DNA from 2 places in the Pseudoalteromonas obscura genome. Region 2 is predicted to be linked to the other one. Evidence: predicted binding sites of a transcription regulator. Region 2 holds the regulator's gene; the other holds the start of a gene.
What was found. Region 2 encodes FliA, which starts transcription of late flagellar genes. Its sites were predicted from a motif close to CTAAAGNTNNNNNNNNNNNNGCCGATA; they were not measured.

Region 1 (3,426 bases), on a different contig from region 2:
GTTGAAATGTCTGAAAGCGATGCAAACAAGGCAATTAAAGAACTCAATGAAATGGAATTTCAACAGCGTACTTTAAAAGTCCGCGAAGCAAAGCAAAAGCAAGAAGAATCGGAGCCTAATTCTCTAGCTTAATTAACTGCAGCTTTGAAAACTGTGCGGCGCCATTTGTGTGTGTCGCGTACCAATGCGTCATGTCAATTTGAGGTGGCGCTATCTCTTCTGCTTCAACAGCTGTTTGGCTACTTACGCTACTTACCATCGAGAATCTACTTGTTTGCATTAATAGATACTCTACCCGCTTTGCAATTGCGTAACCTGAATCCACCAATTCAACTTCATTATGCAAAAGCTCTTTCAGTGCCTCTTTAATGATTGGGAAATGAGTACAACCTAAGACGAGTCTATCGAGGCAAGGATTTACTTTTAAGCGTTTCAGTTCCTCTTTCAACCGCTCATAGGGTAATTCTCTATGCCAGTAATAAGACTCAGCAATATTGACCAATTCTGTCGAATGGTAAATATCTACTCTACATTCTTGTGCAAAATTTGAAATCAAATTAGCTGTGTATGCATTTTTAGAAGTCGCGGGCGTTGCAAGGAGCCCAATGTGTTTATTGACGCTACTATGAGCTGCAGGCTTAATGGCAGGCACCACACCAACGATTGGGATTTCAGTGTGCTTTCTGGCAGTCTCTAACGCGTAGGTAGAAGCTGTATTACACGCAATAACAATAATATCAACGTTCAGGTCATTTTGGTGTATCCAAAACAACAGTGATTTTAACCTATTGGTAATTGTTTCTTGTGACTGGAGTCCGTAGGGTAAAAGCGCATTATCCATTACATAGCTGTATCGTGCCTCAGGAAGCCTTTGCTGAAGCTCTGATAAAACACTTGTCCCACCAATTCCTGAATCAAAAACTAATATATGCGGCAAACTTCAATCCCCCAAAAAACGAGGACTGAAGTTTGCCATGCTATACACATAAAATAAACTGCGCCGCGCAAGCTATCTAGCTATTTTGCGTTTCAGCTTTATTATTTAACGCTCCAAAATAGGATTGTGCATAATCTAAAAACTGATTGAGCCTTTGCTGCCCTTCATTCATCCAGGCCATAATATCTGGCAATTGTGCTTGTATTCCCAAAGACTCCGCATCGGCGTTAATTCCTTCGAGCCTCTTATCAAGTGGTGCAAACGCCTGCTCCAACTCTTTCATTGGGTTACTTTGTTGATACTGTGCAATAGCCGCTGATGTTTTACTCTGCCTTAAATCCATCGTGAAATTTGATATTTGTTCACTGTTAAGACTTAACCCTTGAGCAAGTTCAAACGCTTCATCATATTCACCCGCAAAAAACGAATCACTGACATCTCGAATATCTTCCATCATCGCATTAATGGCTTCTTGTTCTTTTTCATTAAGCTCACCATTGACACTTATAGAGAAGCTCACTTCTTGAGATTGACTCTCCCCATAGGCAAAACCGACATTGTTTCCATCCCGCTCGTAGCTAGCTGCACGTGACTGGCTATAAGCATCGCTAAATGAAATAACTACTTCATCGCCTTCTGCGGTAGTAAATGCGTACTCAGCTTTATTAGATAAACTCGCAAATTGAGCCGCACTCACTGACAAATGTTGAGGGCTTGGATCAAATAGCTCTTTTTCAAATTCATCCAAGCCTTTAAAGATGCCCTCTTTGGACTTTTCAATTCCCTCTGTGATGTCATCATTCAATAAACCAGATTCGGTTAATTCATCGGTCGCTTCATCAATCCCCATTTGCACCCCTTTGCGGGCTTGCTCAAACATACCTTTTAATGTGTCATCATCTTTGCCATCAGCTTTTGCTTTGTTAATTGCACCTTGCACAAAGCCAAGGACATTTTTGACAATCTCTTCGAAATCAAAGAGCGGTTTTTCTTGCTCTTCTTTTTTTTCAATGCCAAGCGCTTGCGCCAACTTATCATCGAGCACTTTCGCTGCGACCTGAGACTTATTACCTTGATAAACATCGGAGTTTATTGAGATATTAGGAATGGTCGGTTTAGCTTTCGCAGCATTGTGCTGCATCGCTGGGTTTAACAGCTGATTCAACTGTCCGATCTTCATGATTGCTCTCCGCTATACCCTATCAGTTAATTATCGGCCATATACGCCAAAGCTAAAGCTATTTTGTTCAATAAAAGTGCAATTTTAATGGTAAGCACTGGACAAATGTTCCTCGCCACCTAAAATAGCGCCTCCTTGCAATACATAAAGGTAATCTCAGCATGGCCGTGATCAATATTGATACTTCTTTGTATAGCCAACAGCTATCAGAAAAAAAACAGCGCATCAGCACGCAATTTGCACGCTTTAACGCACCTGAATTAGAGGTTTATGACTCTGAAAAAAGTCACTACAGGCAACGCTGTGAATTTCGAGTATGGCACGATGGTGAAGACTTGTATCACATAATGTTTGATCAACAAAGCAAAGAGAAAATACGCGTTGACCAATTTGATCCTGGTGCTCCATTGGTCAATGAGCTTATGCAAGTGATGATGAATAAATTACGTCACAATGAAATTCTGAGACGTAAGCTATTTCAAATCGACTACCTCTCAACACTCAGTGGTGAGATATTAGTTAGTTTGCTTTACCACAAAAAGTTGGATGATGACTGGCAACAAGCGATGACTGCGCTTAGAGCTGAGCTACAAGAAACATATAAAATTGATTTTATTGGCCGCGCGCGAAAGCAAAAAGTCGTTTTTGGTGATGACTTTGTGACTGAAAGGCTCAATGTAGATGGTAAAGAGTATATTTACCAACAGGTAGAAAATAGCTTTACACAGCCTAACGCCAAAGTGAATGAAAAAATGTTGTCATGGGCAAAATCCATCGCGGTCCCACTATCAAATGATTTGCTGGAGCTCTATTGCGGTAATGGTAACTTTTCTATCGCCTTAGCTGAGCACTTCGACCGCGTTCTTGCAACTGAAATATCAAAATCATCAGTCCATTCTGCACAGTACAATATTGCAGCGAACCAAGTCGGTAACCTCGATATTATTCGCATGTCGAGTGAAGAGTTTACTGACGCAATGCAAGGCAAACGCACCTTTTCTCGACTCAACGGAATAGATTTACAATCCTACAACTGTCAGACAATTTTAGTTGATCCACCTCGTGCAGGCATGGATGAACTAACCTGTCGCTTAGTGAGTAACTACGACAATATTATCTACATTTCTTGCAACCCAGATACACTGGAGCGGGACCTCGAGATATTAACTGAGACGCATACTATCTCGCGAATAGCTATATTTGATCAGTTCCCTTATACGCACCATGTCGAATCAGGTGTATTTTTAACTCGTAAGTAAGTCACTTTGCCCTAGAACAAAAAACCCCGCACATGCGGGGTTTTTTGTAT
Region 2 (3,426 bases):
GCCATCTAAATCGAAAAATACGTCAGCTTCAGGTTCAGGAGGGGCTTCTGGCGTCGGTGCAACAACAGCCTCTGGTTCTGGAGTCAGTGCAACTGGTTCTTCGTCAGCAGATTCTGGTTGGCTAAGCTTGTGCAAGACGTCAAGTAACGTCTGGTCAGCTGGCTCTGGTTGCTCGCGGTTTTGAATACAAGCAAACATATCGTTAATTGTATCCAGTGACTGCAAGATCACATCCATTAATTCTGGGTTGACTGAACGTTGACCTTGTCTCAGTACATCGAAAACATTCTCAGCACCATGACAAGCATCAACCAGCTCATTCATGCCTAGAAAGCCAGCACCACCTTTAACTGTGTGGAACCCTCTAAAAATTGCATTTAGTAAATCTTTGTCATCTGGGTTGTTTTCTAATTCAACGAGTTGCTCAGATAACAGTTCGAGTATTTCTCCAGCTTCAACAAGAAAGTCTTGTAAGATATCTTCATCGACTTCAAAGCTCATTATTATACTCTCCTATTAGAAACCCAAACTAGATAACAAATCATCAACTTCATCCTGACCAGACACGACATCGTCTCGTTCTTCAGCGTCAATGATAGGTCCTTCTGGACCTGATAGTTCATCAGTGGTGGTTTCAACTACTTCTTGTGGTTGTTGAGCCGTGCTAAGTTGACCCACTTCTGACGTGCCAAATACAGTTAATAAATGAATTAAACTGTCTTCAACCTCTCTGACAAGTTCAATGACTCGGCGAATAACTTGACCAGTCAAATCTTGATAATCTTGCGCCATCAAGACATTTGTCATCAAGGTTTGTAGCTCATCGGTACGGCCTTGTGAAGATTGCATAAAGTCATTTAAGTCGTGACACAGGGATTTAAACTCCCCTAATTGTATATCACGACTCATTAACCTATCCCAGGTAGGCTTTATTTCAGAAAGCTCATCTGCCAACTGTTGAGCAAGCGGCAAACTCGCTTCCACCGCGTCCATTGTTTTATTAGCCGCGTTTTCTGTCATTTCCATGACATAATTTAAACGTTGTTTTGCATCTGGTAAGGCTTCAGTTGTTAAGTCTGATAAACGCGTATCTAACTCGAAGTTTTTCAACGATTCGTGTAATTGGCGTGTCAATTTTCCGACTTCAGCAAATAATTCAGATTGTTCTTTATTAGTCGCTTCAATTAAAATTTGATCAGCTTTTTCTTGTTCACCATTTTCAAGAAACTCAACAAGTTGCTTTGCTTGCTCTAATGTTATTTGTGGCGCAGAGGATTCTGACATAAGCCTATCCTTACTAGTAACTAGCCTAAGCGTTCAAAGACTTTTTCTAACTTAGTTTTCAATGTTCCAGCTGTAAACGGCTTGACGATATAACCATTTACACCAGCTTGAGCTGCTGCAACAATTTGTTCTTTTTTAGCTTCTGCAGTTACCATCAGCACTGGAATGTGCTTAAGGCTATCATCGGCTCTTATCGCTCTTAGCAGATCGATACCTTGCATGCCTGGCATGTTCCAATCGGTAACAACAAAGTCAAATTCTTGATTTTGCAACATTGGAAGCGCAGTGCTGCCATCATCTGCCTCTTGAACATTTGTAAAGCCTAAGTCTCTCAAAAGGTTTTTGATTATTCTTCTCATTGTAGAGAAATCATCAACCACGAGAATTTTCATGTTCTTATCCAAAACTTCCTCCGGTGAGGTTTGAACCTAAATAAATAATAAAATGTACTCTAATTGATCCAGTCATTTATCTTGGCTCTGAGTTTAATCATTGCCTGACCATGAATCTGACTCACTCGAGACTCGCTCACATCAAGGATCTGGCCAATCTCTTTTAAATTCATTTCATCGTTATAGTACAAAGACAAAACCATCGCATCTCGCTCAGGTAATGTTTTAATTGCTTCTACTAACGATTCATTAAAGCGCTCATTCTTAACGTTATTGAATGGTTTGTCTAGCGCTAAATCACTGCCTGCAGGTGAAATTACATCTTGATCGACACCCAAGTCTTCAATGCCAATAATTTTACTTGCATTTACGTCATGTAAAATATGATGGTACTCATCTAAGGGAATATCAAGTTTTTCAGCGATTTCAGTATCTTTAGGCTCTCGGCCTAAGGCTGTTTCCAGCTCAGAAATAGCCTCTGCCACCATACGGCTATTTTTATGAACTGAGCGTGGTGCCCAGTCTCCACGGCGTATTTCATCTAACATTGCGCCGCGAATGCGAATCCCTGCAAAGGTTTCGAAGCTAGCCCCTTTACTTGCATCAAAATTCTTTGTCGCTTCAATTAAACCAATCATGCCAGATTGAATTAGGTCATCGAGTTGAACGCTCGCGGGTAGTCTCGCGAGCAAATGACAAGCAACTTTTTTGACTAAAGGTGTATGACGCTCAACCACCTTATTCAGATGATCTGCTGTTTGATATCCCGCCATTCGATTGACCGGTGTAGCCATAATTACCCGTTAACTAGTTGCTCAATGAAAAACTCTAAGTGACCTGAAGGCTGGTGAGGTACAGGCCATTTCACTGCTTTACTTGCCAATCCCCTAAATGCAACTGCAGCTGGGGAATTAGGGTAGAGTTCCACGATCGTTTTTTGACGACGCGAAGACTTTCGCATATTTTCGTCGAAAGGTATTGTTGCAACGAGTTCAAGCGCTACATCTAAAAACCTATCCGTTACTTTCGAGAGCTTTGCAAAGAGTTCCTGACCTTCACGAAGGCTTCTCACCATATTCGCGACGATTTTAAATTTGTAAACTCCGTGCTCTCGGCTTAATACTTTTATCAGTGCATAAGCATCTGTGATTGACGTTGGCTCATCACAAACTACAACCATGACGTCTTGAGCTGCTCTTGAAAAACTGAGTACCATATCTGAAATACCAGCAGCCGTATCGACAATCAGAACATCAAAATCGTTACTTAATTCACTGAATGCTCGAATAAGACCGGCATGTTCTGCTGGGCTTAATTCAACCATATTTTGAGAACCTGAAGTAGCAGGTACAATTCTTATACCAGCAGGCCCTTCTACTAAAATCTCATCTAATTCACATTCGCCGGATAGCACATGAGACAGGTTGCGCTCAACACGTAACCCTAGCATTACGTCACAATTTGCTAATCCAAGGTCAGCATCTAAAACTAATACTCTATGGCCTTGTTGTCCTAACGCAATCGCAGTATTCAATGAAACATTGGTCTTACCGACTCCTCCTTTACCACCAGTTACTGCTATTACTTTTACTCCGTGGTTACTTTTTTGATTCATTTTACGCAGGCCACTTGCTTGATCTAAAACTGTATTAATCATACATTCCTACTGTCTGGGACGCCACTGCTTCACGTCGTGAATGTTGTGCTTTTGTTCTTTTTAAATACAATTGCTCAGCCTTTTTAACTAATT

Region 1: QNM18_RS18305 (DUF5610 domain-containing protein) is a predicted target of FliA. The motif match lies at 2,149-2,175, and genes of this name have one in related genera.

The regions. Positions count from the first base shown of each region.
Region 1 is NZ_JASJUT010000009.1:875-4,300, forward strand. Features, by position in the region: gene QNM18_RS18295 (RNA recognition motif domain-containing protein) at 1-132, shown strand, start outside; gene murI (glutamate racemase) at 116-937, opposite strand; gene QNM18_RS18305 (DUF5610 domain-containing protein) at 1,014-2,117, opposite strand; gene trmA (tRNA (uridine(54)-C5)-methyltransferase TrmA) at 2,279-3,376, shown strand.
Region 2 is NZ_JASJUT010000018.1:82,819-86,244, reverse strand. Features, by position in the region: gene QNM18_RS25920 (chemotaxis protein CheA) at 1-501, opposite strand, end outside; gene QNM18_RS25915 (protein phosphatase CheZ) at 517-1,284, opposite strand; gene cheY (chemotaxis response regulator CheY) at 1,305-1,688, opposite strand; gene QNM18_RS25905 (RNA polymerase sigma factor FliA) at 1,736-2,470, opposite strand; gene QNM18_RS25900 (MinD/ParA family ATP-binding protein) at 2,473-3,333, opposite strand; gene flhF (flagellar biosynthesis protein FlhF) at 3,326-3,426, opposite strand, start outside.